One region of the Brevibacillus sp. NSP2.1 genome, then DNA from elsewhere that is predicted to be linked to it. Evidence: riboswitches for the same ligand, from Rfam matches in the RefSeq annotation. Region 1 holds a riboswitch; each other region holds the start of a gene.
The links. A riboswitch is a leader RNA that binds a small molecule or an ion and turns the genes downstream of it on or off. The one in region 1 is predicted to bind cobalamin.
Positions count from the first base shown of each region.

Region 2: it holds a riboswitch for cobalamin, as region 1 does, so the genes downstream of both, cobO (cob(I)yrinic acid a,c-diamide adenosyltransferase) here and nrdI (class Ib ribonucleoside-diphosphate reductase assembly flavoprotein NrdI) in region 1, are expected to answer to the same signal.
Region 3: it holds a riboswitch for cobalamin, as region 1 does, so the genes downstream of both, M655_RS09750 (ABC transporter substrate-binding protein) here and nrdI (class Ib ribonucleoside-diphosphate reductase assembly flavoprotein NrdI) in region 1, are expected to answer to the same signal.
Region 4: it holds a riboswitch for cobalamin, as region 1 does, so the genes downstream of both, M655_RS04850 (energy-coupling factor ABC transporter permease) here and nrdI (class Ib ribonucleoside-diphosphate reductase assembly flavoprotein NrdI) in region 1, are expected to answer to the same signal.

Region 1 is NZ_CP048274.1:2,599,314-2,605,032, reverse strand. It holds gene nrdF (class 1b ribonucleoside-diphosphate reductase subunit beta) at 251-1,204, opposite strand; gene nrdE (class 1b ribonucleoside-diphosphate reductase subunit alpha) at 1,269-3,353, opposite strand; gene nrdI (class Ib ribonucleoside-diphosphate reductase assembly flavoprotein NrdI) at 3,340-3,699, opposite strand; cobalamin riboswitch at 3,853-4,050, opposite strand; gene M655_RS13170 (alpha/beta hydrolase) at 4,225-5,046, shown strand; gene M655_RS13165 (ACT domain-containing protein) at 5,172-5,684, opposite strand; gene M655_RS13160 (hypothetical protein) at 5,718-5,719, opposite strand, start outside.
Region 2 is NZ_CP048274.1:4,461,937-4,467,655, forward strand. It holds gene cbiB (adenosylcobinamide-phosphate synthase CbiB) at 1-394, opposite strand, end outside; gene M655_RS21595 (histidine phosphatase family protein) at 391-1,014, opposite strand; gene cobS (adenosylcobinamide-GDP ribazoletransferase) at 1,011-1,751, opposite strand; gene cobU (bifunctional adenosylcobinamide kinase/adenosylcobinamide-phosphate guanylyltransferase) at 1,748-2,287, opposite strand; gene cobD (threonine-phosphate decarboxylase CobD) at 2,284-3,390, opposite strand; gene cobO (cob(I)yrinic acid a,c-diamide adenosyltransferase) at 3,390-3,929, opposite strand; cobalamin riboswitch at 4,213-4,432, opposite strand; gene M655_RS21620 (MarR family winged helix-turn-helix transcriptional regulator) at 4,628-5,047, shown strand; gene M655_RS28370 (MFS transporter) at 5,064-5,348, shown strand; partial or broken gene M655_RS28375 (MFS transporter) at 5,363-5,719, shown strand, end outside.
Region 3 is NZ_CP048274.1:1,948,869-1,954,587, reverse strand. It holds gene M655_RS09770 (YitT family protein) at 1-541, opposite strand, end outside; gene cobU (bifunctional adenosylcobinamide kinase/adenosylcobinamide-phosphate guanylyltransferase) at 819-1,385, opposite strand; gene M655_RS09760 (ABC transporter ATP-binding protein) at 1,399-2,175, opposite strand; gene M655_RS09755 (FecCD family ABC transporter permease) at 2,183-3,220, opposite strand; gene M655_RS09750 (ABC transporter substrate-binding protein) at 3,223-4,200, opposite strand; cobalamin riboswitch at 4,351-4,499, opposite strand; gene M655_RS09745 (MBL fold metallo-hydrolase) at 4,635-5,582, opposite strand; gene M655_RS09740 (YbaK/EbsC family protein) at 5,660-5,719, opposite strand, start outside.
Region 4 is NZ_CP048274.1:1,000,203-1,005,921, reverse strand. It holds gene M655_RS04865 (energy-coupling factor ABC transporter ATP-binding protein) at 1-707, opposite strand, end outside; gene cbiQ (cobalt ECF transporter T component CbiQ) at 712-1,503, opposite strand; gene M655_RS04855 (energy-coupling factor ABC transporter substrate-binding protein) at 1,500-1,784, opposite strand; gene M655_RS04850 (energy-coupling factor ABC transporter permease) at 1,781-2,545, opposite strand; cobalamin riboswitch at 2,692-2,888, opposite strand; gene M655_RS04845 (quinone-dependent dihydroorotate dehydrogenase) at 3,043-4,134, opposite strand; gene M655_RS04840 (GerAB/ArcD/ProY family transporter) at 4,279-5,379, shown strand; gene M655_RS04835 (spore germination protein) at 5,369-5,719, shown strand, end outside.

The sequences.
Region 1 (5,719 bases):
AAGAGCCGACACATCATTTATTTATAACATAAATATGAATGAAAAGGTATTTTAAAATGAAGAATTCTTTTATTCCTTTCTATAAAAGATTCTTGATTGAGAAAATCTCACAGGAAGGAATGTGGGCAACTCATCCGCTACTTCGCGCGCGCCTGTGCATGCGCGCCGCTCGCCCCTTTTCGCGTAACGGGCACGACAAAAAGGCTGCCGTCTGTAGACAGCAACCCTTTTAAACGATCGTTTAACTTTTTTACTCAAAGCGAAAATCGTCATCCGTCAGCGGCTCGACGTTGAGCGTGCGGACGTAGCCATTGCCTTTTTTCGAGAAGAAATCATGCTGCTTCGTGTGCGTGCGAATCCCGTTCAGGACGATCGGGTTGACTTCCTCCTCGGGGAAAAACGGCTCCAGCCCCAGATTCATCAACGCTTTGTTCGCGTTGTATCGCACGTAGGCCAACACCTCGTCCGCCAGGCCAATCTCTGTGTACAAGGAGACAGTGTACTCCTCTTCGTTTTGGTGCAGCTCGTGCAATAGCGCGTACAGCTCCTCTTTGACCGTCGCCTGCTCCACGACGCTGAGCCGCTGGTACACTTCCTGCGCGAGCACGCCGACGTACAGGCCGTGAATGCTCTCGTCCCGGACGATCAGGTCGATGATTTCGCCGCTGCTCGTCATCTTGCCCTGCCCGGCCAAAAAGAGCGGGTAGAAAAAGCCGCTGTAAAACAGGTAGCTTTCCAAAAAAACGGAGGCGACCATCGCCATGTACAAATCTTTTGGCGTCTCGATCTCCTGGTAGCGCTTTGCGATCAGCGCCGCTTTCTTTTGCAGATGCGGACTCTGCTCCACCCAGGCAAAAATTTCGTCAATTTCCTCCGTGGCCGCGAGCGTCGTGAAAATGCTGCTGTACGATTTGGCGTGGATTTGCTCCATCATGCCCATGAAAGCCAGGACGGCTTTGCGCTGCAGCCCGTCCACATGCTCCATGATTTTCGGCATCCCGACGCCGCCTTGCACGGTGTCGAGCAACGTCAGTCCGCCGAGCACTTTTTTGTACGTGTCCCGTTCCGAAGCGCTGAGCTCCATCCAGGACATTTTGTCATCCGAGAGCGGAATCTCGTCATCGGTCCAGAACTGCATGATGTTCTGGTTCCAAAACGTCATCGTAAAATCGTCGTCTGGCCTGTTCCAATTGACAGCTTTCATTAGGGCGTTCCTCTTCTCTGAAAAAACTTTGTTCCATGCCGGATGGTTCCTCACAGTAAACGGCTTAAACGGCACAGCTAATGCACTCTTCTACCGTCAAATGCTTGGTGCGCGTGTAGTAGAGCGACTTCAAGCCTTTTTTCGCGGCGTAAATATAGTAGCGCGCCAGCTCTCTGGTCGAGATGTTGCTGTTGACGTGCAGCACGGTGGAAATGCCTTGGTCCACATGCTCCTGGATTTCGGCGACCAGATCGATCACTTTGAACTGGTCGATCACATAGGCAGATTTGTAGTAAAAATAGTTTTCCTGCGACAAATACGGCATCGGGTAGTAGGTCGTCGAGTTCGCGTACGTTCTCGTTTCGATGTGCTCGACAACCGGCATCACGCTCGACGTCGCATTCTGAATGTAGGAAATGCTCTGCGTCGGCGCAATCGCCAGACGGTACGCGTGATACAGTCCGTTCTTCTGCACCTTTTGCTTGAGCGCGGCCCAATCCTCCGGCGTCGGAATGTGCATGCCTGCGAACAGTTGCTTGCCTTTTTCCGTGCGCGGACGGTAGTCGTTTGCGAGGTATTTGTCAAAATACGTGCCTTTGGCGTACTCCGACTGCTCGAAGCCCATGAAGGTTTCCCCTTTGGCCATGGCGATCTCCATACTCATTTCCAGCGAGTAGAAGTTCATCATCATGAAGAACGTGCGGGCGAAGTCTTTTGCTTCCTCGCTCTCGTAGGCGATCTTGTTTTTCGCCAGGTAGCCGTTCAGGTTCATCGCACCCAGCCCGACGGAATGCAGCTCGCGGTTGGCCTTCTGCACGCCTGGCGCATTTTCCACGCGGGTCACATCGCTCACGGCGGTGATCGCCTCGATGCCCTCGCGCACGGATTCGCGCACTTTTTTGTGCTCCATCACGTTGACGATGTTCAAGGAAGCGAGATTGCAGCTAATGTCGCGGCGAATGATGTCCGGCTCGCCGTAGTTGGTAATCGTGGACGTCTCCTGGAGCTGGAAAATTTCCGTGCACAGGTTGGACATTTTCACGGAGCCGATGTCCTTCAGCGCGTGATTTTTGTTCGCGTTCGTCTTGTTCATGATGTACGGGTAGCCCGACTCCATCTGGATCATCGCGATCTTGGTGAGCATTTCGCGGGCGCTCATGACTACCTTTTTCTTGACGCGCTCGTTTGCCACCAGCTCGTCGTACATCTCGTCGAGATCCAGATCATCCAGATGGGCGCCGTACTCCTTGTAGACGGAGTAAGGAGCGAACACTGTCAACGGCTTGTTTTCCTCTGCCAGCTTGTAAAACACATTCGGCACGATCAGGCCGATCGACAGCGTCTTGATCCGCGACTTTTCATCGGCATTGATCTTTTTGCAATCGAGAAACTCGTTGATATCCCAGCCGAAGATGTTGTAGTAGGCTGCCCCGGAGCCTTTGCGCTGCCCCATCTGATCGGCGTAGGAAAACGCGTCCTCCAGCAGCTTGAGTACAGGCATGACGCCCTTGGCTGCGCCCTCGACGCCTTTGATCGGCTCTCCGCGCCCGCGCAGCTTGGACAGGTTGACGGCCACGCCGCCGCCGATTTTCGAAAGCTGCATGCAAGTGCCGAGAACGTAGTTGATCGAGTTCAAGGAGTCGTCCATTTCCAGCAGGAAGCAGGAGACCATTTCGCCGCGGCGGCTTTTCCCCGCATTGAGGAACGTCGGCGTCGCCGGCTGGAGTCGCTGGTCCATCATCGACACGGTCAGCCGCTTCGCCAGTTCGAAGTCTCCGCGCCCGAGCGAGAGCGCCACAATCGCCACCCGATCCGGGTACTGCTCCAGATACATCGATTTGTCGTCTGTTTTCAGGGCGTAGTCTTTGTAAAACTTGGAGATAGCCATGTACGAAGCGAATTGAAAACCAGCGTCATGCGCCAGGCGGAACACTTCATCGACCTGTTCAACCGTGTAGCTTTCATACACATTTTCATAAAAGTCATTTTCGATCAAATAGTCCATGCGCTCTTTCACGCTGTTGAAGGTCATCGTCTTCGCCTGTACTTCTTCCATGAAGACCGCGACTGCCTCTCTGTCCTTTTCCAGTTGGTAAAATCCGTCGCTTCCTCGCTGCATCAGTTGGTTGTTCAATTCAATGTGTCGCAATTGCTGCCACCCCACTCGTAAATTGTTCCACGTCACGGCCGGTACCGGACAGTTCGAATTTGGAAATGACCGGAACGCCATATTGGCTGGCGATCGTGTCTGCGCTTTTGGCAAAGCTGGCTCCCCAGTTGCGGTTGCCGCTGGCTGACACGCCGCGCAAATAGACATGATTCCGCTTCAGAAAACGGTCCACCTTCTCCGGCACCTGGCCAAAGCCTGTCGTGTACGTGACCAGAATGAACGGCTCGTCGATCACCATCTCCGGATCAATCTCCACGTGCGGCAGATCGAGCTTGCTGACGAATCGTCTCACGTTTCCTGTTTTCGAATCAAAAGCGATTAACATGTCCCTCATCCTTTACTGCTGTTCTATACTTTTTTAGCCAAAGTAAAAGCGCATCCGACGCCAAAATGTCGAATGCGCATGATGATCCCCATCGTATCCATCCGCCGAAAAACGAATGGAGCGCTCGAACACTTCCCTATCTCCCGTAGGTTACACAGTGCTGACGGTCAGGCAGGTCTCCTGGCTCGGGGTCATCGCTCCATTCGTGCCTTCCCGATTGGCTGAATCAGTGGCGCAAAAACCAAATGGAACTCTCTCATCACAGTGGCGGGACCGCGTCGGAATTTCACCGACTTCCCTATTAAGTCTACCAAATATAGCGTGGCAAACACCTGTCCGCATCAATATGTAGTTGGTAAAACTTACTTTACCTCAATATATCGTAGGAGTCAAGCTCGGCATGCTCTATTTTGGCGACTGATAATCTCTCTCATTTCTCTATTGCCAATCTCTGGTTTGCGTCCATATAATAGGTTTCATGCACAAAAAAGGTAACGCCACCGGCCGATTGGAGAGTGACCCCTGATGGAAAGCACGGTTTATGAAGCAGTAGCCATTCCGCGTTCGCAAACGAGAAAAATGACATACAACGACCGCACGTTCCACATCTTCGTCAGCATCCCCGACGTGGCTTTGCCGCCGTCCGGCTTCCCGGTCATTTACTTGCTGGATGCCAACTCGGTGTTTGGCACCATGACCGAAGCGATTCGCCTGCAATGCCGGGTTCCGGAAAGAACGGGCGTCGATCCGGCCATCGTCGTCGGCATCGGCTACCCGACAGAAGCGCCGTTCCACCCATCGCGCTACTACGACTTCACCCATGTCGTTCCCGCATCCGAGCTGCCCGCTCATCCGCGCGGCGGCGAATGGCCGGAAATGGGCGGGGCAGAAGGCTTCCTCAGCTTCATCGAAGACACGGTGAAGCCCGCGATCGAAAAGGACTTGCCCGTCGACCGCACGCGGCAAACGATTTTCGGACATTCGCTCGGCGGCTTGCTCGTGCTGCATGCCTTGCTGACCCGGCCACACGCGTACCAATGCTACATCGCCGGCAGCCCGTCGATCCACTGGAACGAAAGCGTCCTGCTGGAAGAGGAGCGCCGCCTGCCGTCCCTGCTCACAGACGACTTGCGGGTCAGAGCGCTGCTCGCCATCGGGGAGCTGGAAAACGACGGCCGCTTCCACGTCAACGTCAAGGCGCAGGCGATGGCTGAACGGTTGTCCGCCATGGGCAACGGGCAGATCGAAGCGTCGTTCCGCCAATTTCCGGACGAAAACCACACGTCTGTCCTGCACGTCCTCATCAGTCACGCCATTCGCTTTGCTTCCAAGCCAACTGCCCGCTAGTCAGGGCAGTTTTTTCTTTGCCTCGCTCCATGCACACAAGCAAGCAAACAAGGCAGTCGGCACACGCAAAAAACCGCCCATACGAAAACGATGAGCGGCCATGCATGCACTACTGCTCTTTTCGCCTATTGCAGAGACAACACCTTGTTGATCTGCGGCAGCTCCTCGATGGCAGCTACGACAGTTGGCGTAATCTCTTCGTCGGTGACGCAAATCAACAGGGCGTTTTTCCCCTTTTGCTCACGCGACACATTCATCTTGGAAATATTGATCTCGTGGTCAGCCAGCTTGCGGGACACGTCGTAAATGACGCCCGGATAGTCGGTATGGTGCACCAACAGACCGTGAGCGCCCGGAGGGATCCGACAGGCGCAGTAGTTGATCTCGCTGATGTACACTTCGCGCCAGTCCTGGGCAAACGTGTATTTGTTCGCTCCCACGCGCAAATTCGCCAGATGGTTGGCGTACTCGCCGGAGCTGTTTTGAACCGAAACGCCGCTGCCAAGTCCATCCACCAGAAGCGAAGCGATCTCTTCTTTATTTTCATGGGCCAAAATGCTCAGGGACGCCCCTGTGAGCTGCGGCTCCAGTCTGCGAATCAATTGGGCCAATTCACGAAGTCCAGCATATTGGGTCATGTAATCCCCTCACTCTCCCAGTCAGGTTAATCCTT
Region 2 (5,719 bases), 1.9 Mb from region 1:
CGCGGCCGACCACCATCGACAGAGAGCGCCTCGCCGCTGCCATGTCCCCGGCGAGCAGGTGGCGGGCGATCTCCAGTCCCGCGTCCGCGAGTCCTTTTGTGGCAATCGTCGTGGAGATGAGCCACGCGCTCAACACCCACGAGAGCAGCGGATGAATGAACGCCGCTCCCCATAACAGCAGCCAGACGACCGCGTAGCTGCCTGTGACGATCAACAGCGGGAACAGGACGCCAGCCAGCTTCAGTTGCGATTCCTGCTTGACTGCCGCGCGAATGACCCGTTCCAGCCGCGTAATCCACCAGCCGATCATGACCACCGGATGCGGCAGGCTGCGCGGGTCGCCGACCACCCGGTCAATCACGTATGCCGCGCACAATATCCATACTTCTGTCATGTTGTCCCTCTCTTTAAGCCTTCCAGCCGTAGTCTTCGCCAGCGTCGCCCGTCCCATTGCGCCAGCAGGGCCTCTCCGTGCCCTACGCCATCTACGTGCCAATATCGCTTAGGGTCGTTTTCCAGCCAAACCGCCTGAAACCAGCGAATCACTCCCCCGTGCGCGACGCAAACCGTAGTCTCGTCCGCAGCCGCTTGCCGCTGCTCCAAAAGCTTGCGCAGCCAGCCGTCCACCCGGTGCCCCAGTTCCTGCAAGCTCTCGCCATTCGGCGGACTGCAGCGATACGGGTCGTCGTACCAGCGGACAGCCCGCTCGGCATCCGAGCGCATCAGCTCCTCGTAGGTCAAAAGCTCCCAGTCGCCAAACGACAGCTCGCGCAAAGCCGGGACGGAAATGATCGGCAGCCCCCACTCGTCTGCCAGCGGCCGGGCCGTTTGCGTGCAGCGGAGCAAATCGCTTGCGTACAGCGCGACAGGCCGTTTTAGTTGCTGCGACAATTGCCGCGCCAGCTCGCGCGCCTGCTGCTCCCCCTTTTCGTTCAAAGGAATGTCGCTATGCCCGAGATATTTGCGCTCCCGATTGCTGTCTGTCTCCCCGTGCCGTATCCAGATCAACTTCATGTCCACCAGCTCCCGACCAGTACGAGCAGCATGACCGCCTCGCCGCTCTCGATAGCTGCTCCGTAGCAGTCTCCGTTCAGGCCGCCGAGCTTGCGGGCGACCGAGCGGGAAAACAACAGCACGAACAAAAGCGAGACGACCATTGCCGCGACGACCTGCAAACCTCCGGCGAACCAGCCAGCCGCGGCGAGAACGATGTATCCGGCGGCGATGGCGACAGGCGACAGCCCTGCACTGATGCCTTTGCCGATCCCTTTTTCCTGCGATAAATACGGCCACAGCCGAATCGACAGCAGCACATGTGTCCGCGCTATGGCAGGAACGAATACGAGGCGCACACCCCAGCCAGGATGCGCAAGCTCCGCGACGGCCCCTGCCTTGAGTAAAAGTAGCAAGATCGCGGCTAAAACCCCCATCGCGCCCACGCGGCTATCTTTCATGATCGCGAGCACTTGCTCTTTTGGCCGGCTGCTTCCCAGTCCGTCCGCCAAATCCATCCAGCCGTCCAGATGCAGTCCGCCTGTGATGTACACCCAGACAGCGAGCGTCAGCACGGCGGACAGCCACGGGCTAAAGAGCACAAGCCCCGTCTGGTGGACTCCCCATAGCAAAATACCTATGACCAGCCCGACTGCCGGATACCAGTTGACGCTTTTTTTCCACGCCTCGTCGGACGGGCGCAGCCACGGAACCGGAATCCGGGTGAAAAACGCAATCGCGTGCCAAAATGCATTCATCCTTTGATCCTCCACGGGATTCCGGCCATGACCGCGTAGACCGTCTCTGCCTGACGCGCAGCCCGCTGGTTGACGTCGCCCAGCGCGTCTGCGAACCAGCGGCCGAGCCGATTCATGGCGACACCGCCCAGCCCGACCTCGCTCGTGACCGCAATCACTTTTTGCGGGGAGCGCTGGACAAGCCCAAGCCACGCCTCTGCCTCCGCAAGCAGCGCCTCTGTGTGCGCCTCGCTTCGCCACTCTGCTTCCTCGACGCTCATCAGCCGATTGCTCACCCACGTCGACAGGCAATCGATCAGCACGACGTCGTAAGGTGTGCTAGCAGGCTCGTAGTCGCACAGCCGCTCGCCGACCTCCACGCTGCCCCACTGCTTCGGCCGCCGCTCCTTGTGCCGCTCGATCCGCTGCCGCATTTCCTCGTCCCACGCCTGACCCGTCGCCACGTACAGGACGCGCTCTCCGGCCTGTTGCGCCAGTTCTTCCGCAAAGCGGCTTTTTCCCGAGCGCACGCCGCCTGTCACCAGCACAAGACTCATCGCTCCCCGCTCCCTTCGCTGTGTACCTCGCGCAAGGCCGCGATCAAGCGCGCATTGTCTTCTGGCCCGCGAACGGCGATGCGCACGTCATGCGCCGTCAATCCGGGATACATGGCGCAACTGCGAATCAGCACGCCTTTTTTGCCGAGCCGCTCTTGCAGTTGTGCGGCTGGCAAGCCCTCCGGCGAGCGAAGCAGCAAAAAGTTCGCCTCCCCCGGCCAGACCTTCCAGCCCAGCTCCCCGCGAATAAACGCGACCAGGCCAGCGCGCTCCCTGGCGACCAGGCTGCGTGTCCGCCGCTCGTACTCATGCTCTTGCAAGCACAGCTCCCCCGCCAAAAGCGCAAGCGCATTCACGCTCCAGCTCACCTGCTTCGCGCGCATTTTCGCAATCGCGTCAGGCTGGGCGATCGCGTATCCGAGACGCAAGCCGGGGATCGCGTACATTTTCGTCATCGACCGCAGCAAAATGACGCGGGGAAAGCGCTCCAGCCGACTTGCCAGCGTAAACTGGCGGCTTTCTTCCACAAAATCGAGAAACGCCTCGTCCACGACCAGCCACGTATCGGTCTGGGCCGTCCAGTCCGCCATCTGCAACAGCTCCTGTGGCTCATACAAGATGCCAGTCGGATTGTTCGGCGAGCCGACAAACACCAGATCAGCCTGTTCGAACAGACGGTACAGCTCGGCGCTGTCGGCCTTGTAGCCGTTCTCTTCTTTTCCGTAGCAGCCGATGACGGTTGCGCCAAACTGCTCGGAAAGCTCTGCATATTCCGAAAAGCAAGGATAAATCACGCCGACTGTTTGCGGCTGCAGCCCGAGAATCGCGAGCGCCATCGCTTCTGCCGCTCCGTTCGCAGGCAAAAGCCATTCCTTTGGCAACTGCAACCGCTGCGCCAACGCCCGGCGAAACTGGCGATGCCCAGGGTCCGGGTAACGCAGCACGGCAGACAGCGAGGCCAAAAGCATCTCGCGCACGCTGTCCGGCATGCCCAGCGGGTTAATATTGGCACTGAAATCAAGGAATTGGCCCGGCTCCATCCCAAAGCGGTCCGCTGCCGTCAGCAAATCTCCGCCGTGGCCGTACGCTTCCAATACGTTCATCAAAACTCTACCCCCAGCACCGCTGGTATTCCTTCATCGTAGTAATGCTTGATCGGCTTCATCTCTGTCACGAGATCGGCCATGTCGATGATTTCCTGCTTGGCGCTCCGCCCCGTCACGACCAGATGCACATGGCTCGGCCTGTTTTGAATCGCTTCCAAAACGTCCGCGAGCGGCAGCACGTCCACAATCGGAAAACGGTCGATCGCCAGCGCATTGTTCAGCTCGTCGAGAATGACGACGTCGTACTCGCCCGAAGCGAGCTTTTCCCGGGCGAACGCCCACGCTTCCTGCAGCGCCGCGCGATGCTCCTCCGGCGTCTTCGTCCAGGTGAAGCCTACGCCTTTTTGCACGATTTCGATGCCCAGCTTGTCGAAGATGATTTTCTCTCCGTACGTGCGCTCCGGCGACTTGATGAACTGGATCATGATGACCTTTTTGCCTCGTCCAGTCGCGCGCACAGCCAGCCCCACCGCGGCTGTTGTCTTTCCTTTGCCGTCTCCGGTGTAGACCAAAAACAGGCCCCGCTTGTTGCTCAAGTACGCTCACCCCCAAAATAAACTGTAGGCCCCGTTGCCCATCCCTAATAATTTTCGGAGGCACAGCGCTCCAAAAATGCAGTTTAGGCTCCGTTGCCTATTTCAAATGTTTTCCATAGCCTCGTTATTTACCTGACTGAAAAAGTGAAGAGTTTGCCGATTTGCTTCCTGTTTCGCTTTCCGCGTACAAAAAAACGCCTTGTTTCCCCAAACCTCCAAGGAAAACAAAGCGCGGATAGCCGACTGCAACAATCCTCACCTCATCCTTTGACCCGAAGGAAATCAGTGGACATCAAAACAGGCAGGTCTCCTGGCTCAAGGATCTTCGCTCTTCTTCCTCCTTCCCGCACGCTGGCGTGCAGTGGATGGCGCCGTTGCCAAGAAGAAGAGCTCCTCTTTTACAGTGGCGGGACCGCGTTGGCTTTTCACCAAACTTCCCTTTTAACCTCGCATTCGCAAACTATCGCTTGCGAAAAACAAGGACCTGTTTTTCTACCATATTCAAATGTCGTTCTTTTCTATGACAAGCACTTGCTTTAATAATAGCAAATGCTACCGGGGATTCAAGCAAAAGCTGCGGATAGGAACATACTGGGCATTGATCTTTGTTTTGTGAACTAATTATTTGTACACAAATCTTTTGTGTGCGTGTTATCTTATTCTTACATCGATTTCCAATAAAATATTTGGAGGTACATATGGATCGGATTGAGGATTGCTATGGGTTTCTTCTCGGGAAGGCGTATCAAAAAATCTGGCAAATGGAAAAGGCCAAATTATCGCCGTACGGGATTACTCCCGTGCAGTTTGTTCTATTACATGCGCTATGGGAAAAAGATGGCCAAAAAGGTGTGGAATTGGGTAGTCGGCTTCGCTTGGATGGAGCAACCATCACGGGGGTGCTCGATCGACTGCAAAATATGGGGCTCATCGAGCGTCGTTCCGATCCCAATGATCGCCGGACGAACTTGATTTTTCTGACTCCGCGAGGCAAGGAATTGGAACAACCTCTGAATCAGATCAGTGACGAAGTGAATCAAGAAGCGATGTCCATATTCAGTGAAGAAGAAGCGAAATTATTCAAAAACATGCTGACCAGATTGGGATTAAACTCATAAGGAGTGCGTTGAGACTGTGAAGAGCAAAGTGCATTACGCGTGGATCATTTTATTTGTCACCTTTTTCGCATTGTTGGCTGTGCAAGGAGCAAGACTTTCTTTCGGAGCATTTATTGAACCTTGGGAGAATGGCTTTGCCGCGGATCGAGGTACCATTTCTCTCATCTCCACATTGAGTTTTGTCATTTATGGCATATCCCAACCAATAGCAGGCAGGTTGATTGACCGCTTTGGTGCCAGGTCCATTCTCTTAGGCAGCACACTTCTGGTTGGTCTGAGCATTTTTTCACGCAATGGGTAACTTCCCTCTGGCAATTGTTTATTCTCTATGGTGTCTTCGCTTCCATTGGTGTTGGAGGTGCCTCCAATGTAGCCGCAACCATTATGGTCACAAATTGGTTCAATAAAAGGCGTGGACTCGCATTCGGAGTAATAGAGGCTGGCTTTAGCGTAGGCCAAATGGTAGTTGTGCCAGCCTCACTGTTTTTCATACAGTGGTTTGACTGGAAAATGGCTGTTGCGGTATTGGGTCTCTTTTTACTGATCGTGGTATTTCCCGTCATGATGTTTCTTCTGAAGAATCATCCTGCCGAAAAGGGTTTGCAACCGATAGGAGGTTCGCCACAGATCGCAGATGAAAGACAACAAATACATCCTTCCAGCCGGCAACCG
Region 3 (5,719 bases), 650 kb from region 1:
TGGTGTAGAGCATCTCTTTCATCGGTACATACCAGAACGACAGGCCCAACACCATGGCGTCCAGCAACAGAAAAATCGTACCGATCGACAATCCTGTGTACTTGCTGAGCAACAGGGACAAAATATCGTCGCCGCCTGTCGCAGCTCCGTAGCGCAGAACCAGCCCGGTGCCGAGTCCGGTCAATACCCCGGACAACACAGAAGCGAGCGGCATCACTCTGCTCATATCCATCACAATCGGGGAAAACTGTTCGAACAGTTCATAAAACCCGGTAAACGCCAGTGAGGCAAAGATCGTGTCCCAGATGAACTGACGCCCTCGCACTAACCAGGCAACCAGAAACAGCGGGATGTCCAAGAGTAAAATCATCATCGCTGGCGACAGGTCAAAGGCGTATTTGGCCAGTAACCCCAGGCCGACGAAGCCGCCCTCAGACAAGTGGTTCTGAAAGTTGATGTGATAATACGCAAAAGCAAGCAAACATGCTCCAAACAAAATCATACCGTAACGTCGAGTAAATTGCAGCGCTCTCCTCATCATCGATTCCTCGCATTTTTGTCGGTTTTGGCACAGACGACCAACCGACTACGGAGGAACATCGCAAGTATAAGTCGCTACTCATACAAAGGGCCTCGCTTTCGTAGTAGGCTAGTCGTCCAAGTGACGGTCGACTACTACGAAGCTAGATGTAGGAGAGGTCATACCGTTTCCAGATCGTCCTATGGGGACGCATGGTATCCTGATCCTTTCCATTGCTTTTCTTATAGTATAGCACAAAAAAGGGAAAAAGACGACGCGAAACCGTCTTTTCCCCTGCCTAAAAGCGAAACGCCCTGCTTTTGAGTTCCAGCGGAATGCCTGCTGTGAGCAGAAACACCTGGTCGGCCACCGTCGCCAGCCGCTGATTCATCAAGCCTGCCAGATCGCGGAACATGCGCCCTAACGGATACTCCGGCACCAGTCCGGCCCCGACTTCATTTGTGACAAACAAAATCGTCCCGGGAAAGTCCTCTACAGCCGCAATCAGCTCGTCTGCCTGCGCAAGCGTGCGCGCGAACGCCTCGTCCTGCTCGTGGCAAATCAGCCAGTTGGACAGCCAGACGATCAGGCAATCGACCACGACGACCGCCTTTTTTTGCGCCAGCTCGTCCCGTTGCCCAAGCGAGCGGATCACGTCTGCGAGGGCGTAAGGCTCCTCGATCGTCTCCCAGCAAAACGCGCTCGTTCGCCTGCGCTCGCGATGCCTGGCTATGCGCTCCTGCAGCTCCTCGTCAAAAGCTTGCGCGGTGGCGATATAGACGCCCGATTGCCCCAGATGGGCCGCGTATTTTTCCGCGAAGGTGCTCTTGCCGCTGCGAGCGCCGCCTGTCACGAGTACGATCATCTGTATTCCCCCATTACGACCCGGATTGCAGCATGATTTGCGGCAAACGGTGGACAGGATGCTCCATGACGATCGGCCGCGTCCCGTACACCGCCTCGATCCGGTCGCTTTGCAGCATGTCTGTTGGCGTGCCTACGCCGATCTGCTCGCCTTTGTGCAGCATCAGGATGCGATCGCAATAGAGCGAAGCGAGATTCAGGTCGTGGAGCACCGCGACCACGGTCACCTGCGTCGTCTTTTGCCACTTGCGCACAATGTCCATCAGTTGAATCTGGTAGCCGATATCGAGATAAGTCGTCGGTTCGTCCAGAAGCAGCACCTGCGGCTTTTGCACGAGCGCCTTGCCCAAGGCGACGCGCTGCTTTTCCCCTCCGCTCAGTTGATCCAGCGTGCGATCGGCAAGCGGTGTCAGGCCCAAAAGCTGCATGATCTCGTCGATGAGCGGCCCGACGTCTGTCTGTTCCTCGCCCAGCCAGTTTTGGTACGGGTAGCGCCCCATTTCCAGCACCTCGCGAACGCGAAAGCCGACCGGAGGCAGCCCCTCCTGTTCGAGTACGGCGAGAACCCGCGCCAGCTCCTTGCGCGTATAGCGGCCAACCGGTTTGCCCGCGAGCGTGATTTCTCCCGCATCAGCGGCAATCACACCGGAGAGCATTTTCAAAAGCGTTGATTTTCCGCTCCCATTCGGGCCGATGATGCCAAAAAACTCGCCCTGCTGGACTGTAAACCCGATCTCGCGCAGGACGGACACATCCTGGTAAGACTTTTGCAGCCCGCGCACTTCGATCATGACGCGACTACCTCCTTCCGATCCGTTTGTTTTGCTTCAGCAAATAGGCGAAAAACGGCGCTCCCAAAAACGCAGTCACGACCCCGAGCGGGATTTCTGTCGGCACGAGCAGCATTCGCGCCAGCGTATCCGCCCACAGCACGTACACACCGCCGCAGATGGTCGCCATCGGCAGCAAAATGCGGTAGTCAGGCCCGACCATCATCCGCACCAGATGCGGCACGACCAGCCCGACAAACCCGATGACGCCCGCAATCGAAACCGCCGCTGCAGTCAGGAGCGTAGAGACGAGCAAAATGATGAGCTTCGTCTTGTCGACGTTGACTCCGAGATGCGCCGCCTGCCGCTCCCCGAGCGCAAACAGGTTCAACGAGCGGGCATAGCCAAGCAGCACGAGCACGCCGATCAGCAAATACGGGACCAGGACGTACGTGAAGGCCCAGCCGCGAAACGACAGGCTTCCCATCAGCCAGAAAACGATCTCGTTCACCGTCTGATCCGACAGCGACACCATGAAGGACACGAGCGAGCCGAGAAACGCCTGAATGACGACGCCGGACAAAATCAGCGTCTCCGTCTGCAGCTTGCCTTGCGTCTTGGCGAGGGCAAGCACAATCCACAAGCTGACAAGCCCCGTCAAAAAGGCGACGACAGGCGTGCTCCACTCTCCAAGAACAGCGAACTGCAAGCCGAACAGGATCAGAAAAGCCGCCCCGACGGCCGAACCGGACGCTACGCCCATCGTGAACGGGTCCGCAAGCGGGTTGCGCAGCACGCCTTGAAAGCCCGCGCCCGCAAGCGACAGGCAAGCTCCGATCAAAATGGCCAGTACGACGCGCGGAAAACGCACCTTCATCACGATCTGCTCGGACGACTCCGGCCATGTCGCCGGAATCCACTCCGACATGCCGGGAAGCTGGTGCAAGAGGATGAGCCATACTTGCGAAAGAGGGAGCGACGCCGCCCCCATCGAAATGCTGACCACCACGGATACGAGCAGCACAAGGCTGCTCGCTCCTCCCCATATAAGCCATTGCTTTTTCATTTTTATTTCACCAGGTCAGGATAAATCGCTTTAGCTACCTCGATCAAACCTTGTGTAATGCGCGGGCCTGGGCGCGCCAGCAGGTTTTGGTCCATTCCGAACACTTGCTTCTCGCGGATCGCCTTCATCGTATCCCAGCCGTTGCGGTTTGCGATGATCTCTTCCAGCTTCGTGCCCGTCTTGTCATCCGTAATGCCTTTGGCGTACAAAATGACGTCGGGATCGCTTTTCAAAATCTTTTCCTCGCTGATCGGGTTCCAGCCCTCTGTGTCGGCCGCAATGTTCGTCCCGCCTGCCAGCGTCACCAGCTCGTCGAGGAACTCCCCTTTGCCCACGGTCCAGCCTGGCGCAAACTCCAGGTACACTTTTTTCTTGTCTTCCGGCTTCACCGCTTTGACGGCTTCCTGTACGCGGGCGATATCCTGCTTCATCGCGGCGACGACTTTTTCCGCCTGCTCCTGTCGGTTGGTGATAACCCCCATCGTCAAAATGTTGTTCAGGATGTCATCCACTTTTTTCGGATGCGTGACGTACACTGGCATGCCGAGCGATTTCAGCTTGTCGGCAACCGGCTTTTCCATCGAAATTCCGCCGATGACCAGATCGGGCGACTGGGCGAGAATCGCTTCTTCGCTCGGCTTGACGACTCCGCCCACTTTTGGCTTCGTGCTCGCTTCTGCCGGATAGTCGTCGAAGTCGGAGACACCGACAATCCGCTCGTTCAAGCCGAGCGCGAACAAGATTTCCGTCTCTGCCGGGGAAGTCGAGACGATTCGTTGCGGCTCTTTTGCCACGGTCACTTCTTTTCCGGTCGCGTCTGTGACGGTAAGCGGGTAGACGGTCTGCTTGGCAGCCGCGTCCTGTGGTGCTGTCTGCGGTGCTTCTGCCTGCGGAGCAGGTGCCGTCTGGGTGTTGCCGCCGCAGCCGACGAGACTTGCAGCAAGCACCAGCGGGATGAGCAGTTTCCATGCGCGTTTCATATGTATGACTTCCTTTCTGTGCGACTGGTTGATTCTTAGCAAACAAAAACCCTTCGCATCCAACCGGAACCAAAGGGGCGACATGTCAGGCTCATCCATGCTCACGCAAAAAAACGTCCTGAACGGGCCGAACCTTTCCGCGAAGGCGCAGGCACATCAGGCAAACAGGCAGGTCTCCTGGCTTGGCAGCTATTGCGACAGCCGCTTTACAGTGGCGGGACCGCGCCGGACTTGCACCGGCTTCCCTTTTCACCTCGTCCTTTGGCAAGGACCAAGGCACCTGTTTGCGCGTATTCAATTGCAATGGCCTACAACTGCTAAGACTCATCCATCATGATAGCATTCCTTTGCCAAAAAAAGAATGCTTTTTCGCTGCTGCCACGGCTACGTAAGCCCATGCTGCCCGTCTCGTACCCGCTGTCTGGCGTCTCCCGCTATTTCCTGCGCTTTTGCAAATAGTCGACAATTCCCATCGCACATACTTGCAAATCGAGCCGCAGCACGTCCAGCACCTCATGCCCGTCGCCGATCCCGAACGATTGCAGATGCGCCAGTACACGCCCGAACAGCCGCTCCGCCAGTTCGCCATCGCCGAGTCCGGCGGCTACGACCGCCTCCCCTTCCGCGACAAAGACAGGAAGCCACTCGCGCACCTGCCGATAGACGTCGGCAACATCGTCAGTCATGCCGAAATGCCCGAAATAGATTCGCGCAAGCCCGCGCTGTTCAAAGCGTTCCACGGAGCGCAGCATCGCCTGCGGGTCAAACTGGTTCGGCGAGGTGGACGGCAGGACGAAGTGAATCCCGTCCCGTTGAAGCTGCGGATAGAAGACACCCGCTGTATCTCCCGTGAACATGCCGCGGCTGACCGGGTCGTAAATGCTGAAATGATGGTTGGCATGTCCCGGCGTGTCCCAAAATTCCAGGACACAGTTGGCGCCAATTTGCAGCGTCTCCTGGTCGGCGCGCACGATGATCCGCTCTTCGGGAACGGCGACAATCGGATCGAACAGGCGGTCAAAATCGTCGTGATACACCGCTCTGGCGCCCGCGATCAACCGACTCGGGTCCACCAGATGGCGCGCTCCTTTTGGATGCACCACGATTTTTGCCTGCGGGCACTCGCGCAAAAAAAGTCCCGCTCCCCCCGCGTGATCGAGGTGAATGTGCGTCACGATGATGTACTTCACTTGCTCCGGGGAAAATCCGAGCCTGCGCAGCCCTTCCCGTATGTACGGGACAGAAGGACTCGGCCCTGTCTCGACCAGGGTCAGCTCGTCCTCGGCGATGACGTACGTTCCCGTCCGCTGCGCCCAGCCCATATCAAACCCGTCGATCAGATGGATGCGATGCCCCAGGAAAATCGGTTCTGTAGCTTTCATGTATACCCTCCTCGTTGTTTTAGGAATATTTCCACTTTATCATCTATTCTACAACGAGGCGATAGACCCCTTTGCCGCTAGCGGCACGAAGCGATACAGGCGACCTGTCCGTTCGTCATTTGCACCAGTTGCTCGGG
Region 4 (5,719 bases), 1.6 Mb from region 1:
AGCATTTCTCTTCGCGCCAGCGCCTCCTGGGGCTCTCCGGCAAAAATCAGCCGGCCTTCATCCATGACGCAAATCCACTCCGCCCATTCGAAAGCGATGTCCATATCGTGGGTCGCCATCAGCACGGTCGTGCCGTTTTGGTGAATGGCATCCAGCTCGCGCAGCAAATTTTTGGTCTGGTAACGGTCGAGGTAGGCCGTAGGCTCATCCAACAGCAGCAGCTCCGGCGCAAGCACCATGACCCCGGCAAGGGCGAGACGCCGCTTTTGTCCCAGGCTGAGGTGGTGAATCGGAACGTCCGCCAGCTCTGTCATGCCAAACGCGTCCAGGACAGCCCGCACTTTCTCGCGGATTACGTCGGCGGGCAAGTTCCGGTTGCACAGCCCGTAGGAAATATCCTCGGCGACCGTGCTGGCGATCAACTGATGCTCCGGGTCCTGAAAGACCAGCCCGACTTTTTGCGTCATCTCTTGCAAGGCAGCGCGTTTGTAGCTGAGGGGCGTTCCTCGCCACAGCACTTGCCCTTGCTGCGGCTGGATGATGCCGTTCCCGTGCAAAAACAAGGTGGACTTGCCGCAGCCGTTTCGCCCGAGCAAGGCGCATTTTTTCCCCTCCGGAATGCCCAGGGACAACCCTTTCAGGACAGGGCCACGGCCGCCTGGATAGGCGTAGTGCAAATCAACAAATTCCAACAGCCATGATGTCAAAGCATTACCCTCCTGTCCACCACTCCAGCAAAATCAGCAAAATACAGCCTGCGATTGACTCTGCTTCATATCGGCCGGAGCGAGAATGAGTGTGCAAGGAAAGCACCTGCAGGCTTTCCCCGAAGCCTCTCGCTGCCATCCCTTTGTACAGCGCATCGTACTTGCGCATGGACCTGACGAACAACTGCGCGGCCAGTCCGCTCGCATCCCGCAGCATCGCCCGGAACCCGCGATGGCCTCCGCGCGCGCGCTGGGCAATCCACAGTTGATGAGAGACGCCAAGCAGCACGAAAATAAAACGGTACATAATCATGAGCAAATCCGTCACGATGACCGGAAGTTTCAGCTTGCGCAGCACTTGCAAAATCTCGGCAAACGGCACGGTAAACAAGACAAAAGCAAAGCAGGCGAGGCTGGCCATCGTCCGCCAAAAAAGCACCCACACCTTGTCGAGCGCGCTTGCCGGAACGTAGACCAGATACGGCCCGATCTTCCACGCCGCAACTGCCTGGACGACCGCCCCTGCATCCGCTCTTACTGCTTCCAGCAACAGCGCCGGAAGCCCCAGGACAAAAAACGACAGGGACAGGATGAAAAATCCGAAATAGAAACGGACGGGAATACGGGCATACACCATTACCCATACTCCCATCCATAGACAAATCGCCATCTGCAACCATTCATGTCCCGTCAAAACGAGCAAAATCAGCACGCCCGCAAACAGGAGCTTGTGCTCAGGCGGCAAAAATCGCAGCCGGTTTTGATAGGAAAGCGAATCAAGCTGCTGCCAATTCATTTTTTATGCTTATCCAGCCGGCCCTTGTACAATCCCACGGCATAGCCGACAACGCCCGCCCCGAGCGCCGCTTGCACCGCGAACAGCAAGCTCTCTGTCTCGCCGCCTGGCGGTTCAAGCAGCGGCTCGAACCACGGCTCGTAAGCAGGGGCGATTTCCTTGATCGCTTCCTCAGCCGCTCCATCTGCTCCCCCGAACTCCGAATCCTGCACCAACAGCAACGGCACAACCGCCAGCAAGACTACGCCCAGGAGCAGCAGCCAGTTCATCCCTTTTTTCACAGCGATTCCTCCCGTTTCAGCAGGCGAAGTTGCGCCAGCTCTTTTGCATTGTAAGACTGCAGCCAGTTCCAGACGAGCACGGTCAAAAGCCCTTCGCTGATCGCCAACGGAACTTGGGTGATGGCAAAAATTCCTGCGAATTTCGCGAACGATGCCATAACGCCGCCGGATTCAGCCGGGAAAGCCAAAGCCAACTGCACGGAGGTCACGACATAAGTAGCCAAGTCTGCGAGCGCAGCAGCAGCGAATACGGCCAAACGCTGTCCGCCGTTTCCGCGCACGATCAGGCGATAGACGCCGTAAGCTACCATCGGCCCTACTACTGCCATGGACACCGCATTGGCTCCAAGCGTCGTCAGCCCTCCATGCGCCAAAAGCAGCGCCTGGAACAGCAGCACCAGGCTGCCGAGCACGGACATGACCCACGGGCCAAACATGATCGCGCCAAGCCCGGTTCCCGTCGGGTGCGAGCTGCTGCCCGTCACCGAAGGAATTTTCAGCGCAGACAACACAAAGGCAAACGCGCCGGATACGCCGATCAGCAGCTTCATTTGCGGATGCTCCTTGACGATTTTGTTCAAGGAACGAATGCCGAAAATAAAAAATGGAATAAATACTACCCACCAAAACAGCGCCCAGCCCAGCGGCAAATACCCTTCCATGATGTGCATCGCGTGGGACGTCTGCGGTTCATTTACGAGAAAATAAAGGACAAAGCCTGCAATCAACAGACAGGTCGAAACGAAACGGGATCGATTCAAGACATTTCCTCCTCCTTTGCTGTTCTTTCTTTTTTCACCAACAAAAAAACCTCATCCGCTAGCAGACGAGGTATGCGCACAAAAACAACAGACCGTTGGCACAGTCCTATTGCTTCGTATTCACCGCTCCTTTCCGCGAAGGTATTCCTGGGTGTGGCAAGTAGGTAGGTCTCCTGGCTTTCAGCTCATCGCGCTCTTTGTCCTTCCCCATATGAATATGAGTGGCTCTATCTCAAAGAGAACTCCCTGATTACAGTGGCGGGACCGCTCGGGACTTTCACCCGATTCCCTGTTACCCTTTATGCGGCTTGCACATAAAGGCACCTATCGCCGACGATATGCAATTGTTAGATAGTTCTTGCTTGTCCCACATTATTATACAGAATCAAGGGAAAAAGCGGAAGAATATAATCAGCGGAGTATAACTGCGTAAAAAAACCGATGCCCCGCCATTCCGGGAGTCATCGGTCTTTGTTGCATCCGCTTCTTTTTTATGCTTACGACCTGGCGTCCACGCCGACCGCTTCGCTGATGTGGGAAAAGCCGTCGCGCTTCAACAGTTGCAAAAGCTTTTTGTTGATTTGCTTGGAGATGCCCGGGCCTTGATAAATCATTCCGGTGTACACTTGCACGAGACTTGCGCCCGCCCGGATTTTCGCGTACGCATCTTCCCCCGTGAAAATGCCCCCTACGCCAATGATCGGCACCTTGTCGCCCACTTCCTGGTAAATTTCTTTTACCCAGGCAGTCGAACGCTCTGTCAGCGGTTTTCCGCTCAGTCCTCCCGCTTCCTCGGCATAGTGATGCCCTTGAACGGCTTCACGCGACAAGGTCGTATTGGTGGCAATAATGCCGGAAATGCCCTCTTCCACCGCTCCTTGCACGACATCGCGCATGTGCTCGTCGGACATGTCGGGGGCTACTTTGAGCAGAATCGGCTTTTTCTGAATGCCGCGCGCTTCCATTTCCGCCGCTTTTTCGCGCACCGCCCGCACCAGCAGCCGCATGCTCTCGGTTTCCTGCAAATCGCGAAGATTGGGCGTATTCGGAGAGCTGATATTAATGACGAAATAATGGCCGTACGAATAGAGCATGTCCAGGCATTTGATATAGTCAGAAGCCGCTTCCTCATTGGGAGTGACTTTGTTTTTGCCAATGTTGATCCCGATCGGAACATCGGAATACGCGTAATCGACCAGGTGCTGCGAAGCCAAATAAGCACCGTGGTTGTTGAAGCCCATCCGGTTGATGATCGCCTCGTGCTCAGGCAGGCGAAACAGGCGCGGCCGCGGATTGCCCGGCTGTCCTTGCGGGGTCAATGTCCCGACTTCCACGAACCCGAACCCGAGCGCACCCAGTGCATGATACACTTCGGCATTTTTGTCAAAACCGGCGGCGAGCCCTACCGGATTGGGAAACGTCATTCCCCACAGCTTTGTGGCAAGACGCTCGTCCTTCACCTGAAACATCATTCGCAGCAAGCTTTTTCCCGGAGCAGAATCTTCCACCAGCTTCAGGGCATCAACCGTTCTTTCATGAATCTCTTCCGTATCCATCTGGAACAGATATTTCCTAATGAGCTTATACATCCCGGCTGCACTCCTTACTCCATTTTTACCTCATTGTAGAATACCACACTTTATTTATCGTGGGCTAACCTTTATACGCGATACATATTTCCAGCCGGGCAAACAAACCATAACAAAACCACCAAGTCGGGGGGACGTTGGTTCATGAAAGCAGACGGAAAAATCGGGATTGGCCAAGCGATCATGGTGATGATGCTGTCGATCGGAATCACCAATCATGTCACCCTTATCCCCCTGCTGCTCAGCAAAGCCGGGCGCGATGCCTGGCTGAGTGTCATCTTTGGCATGATCCCCTTTTGTGTTTGGGCGTACGCGCTCTATTTCATCAACAGCCGCATCGGACAGCAGTCGTTGTCCCACTGGCTCTTGCTACGGTCCGGAAAAGCCGTCCGCTTCCTGCTGCTCATCCCCATCATGCTCTGCCTGTACATGATGGCACTCGTCAATCTGGTTGATACCCAAACGTGGACAACCGTCAACTATTTGCCGCAGACGCCCGAGTGGGTGACTGCGCTTGCCCTGATGATCTTGTGCGTTCTCGCATCCTACGGCGGCATTGCCTCAGTCGGCATTACTTCGGGCATATTGCTGCCCATTGTCTCCTTGCTTGGCATGTTCGTCGCATTCGGCAACGTACCGAAAAAAGACTACTCCCAGCTCTTGCCGCTGTTCCAGAACGGAATTGCCCCTACCGTGCACGCCATGGTTTTTGTCGGGGGTGGCTTTACCGAGCTGTTCCTGCTGCTGTTGCTGCAGCATCACGTGCGCAAACCGCTGCGGCTCATCCACTACATCGTCATGATTGCCATTACCTTGGTCCTGACGCTCAGCCCGCTGACGGGAGCCATCGCCGAGTTCGGGCCTGTGGAGTCGATGCGCCAGCGCTTTCCTGCCTTTGAACAATGGCGGCTTTTGACGATCGGAAAAGACATCGAAAACATGGAGTTTTTTTCCATCTTTCAATGGCTGTCCGGCTCGTTTATCCGCATTACGCTTTGCCTGCTGCTGCTCGGGGAGCTGCTGGTCCTGAAAACGAAAAAGCAGCGCAAGTACGTCATGCTCGCCCTCGGCGCCAGCATGATCGTTCTCACCAGCCTCCCCTACAACGACATGCAGTTCGTCACGTTTCTGTCGAAGATTTACTATCCGCTTTATTTGCTGGTTATGGTAGCTGTCACGCTCGTCTTGTTCCTGCTGTCGCTGCGCAAACCAACCGGATTGGAGGATGTGAGCCATGACCCTTGAAGAAGAGCTGCGAGAAAAATTCACGCATTGCGCGGATGTCATCTTTTTGCGGACAGTCACCCCCAACGATCAGTCGGTTCTCATGCTGTACTGCGAAGGTCTGGCCGACGTACGGCATTTGCAAGAGACGGCTTTGCCGCAATTGGAACGCTGCCTGACCGCCGGAGACTTGCGTTCGCTCCCGCTGATTCCGCTCTACACCAATCCTGAGCTGTGGACGGAGCGGCTCTTCTCGGGAGATTTGCTCATCTTTTTGAAAGGGTCGCCGCCTTTTGCCTGGGACATTTCCAACCGTCCGCAGCGGGGCACGGAAGAAGCCAACACGGAGATTTCGATCAAA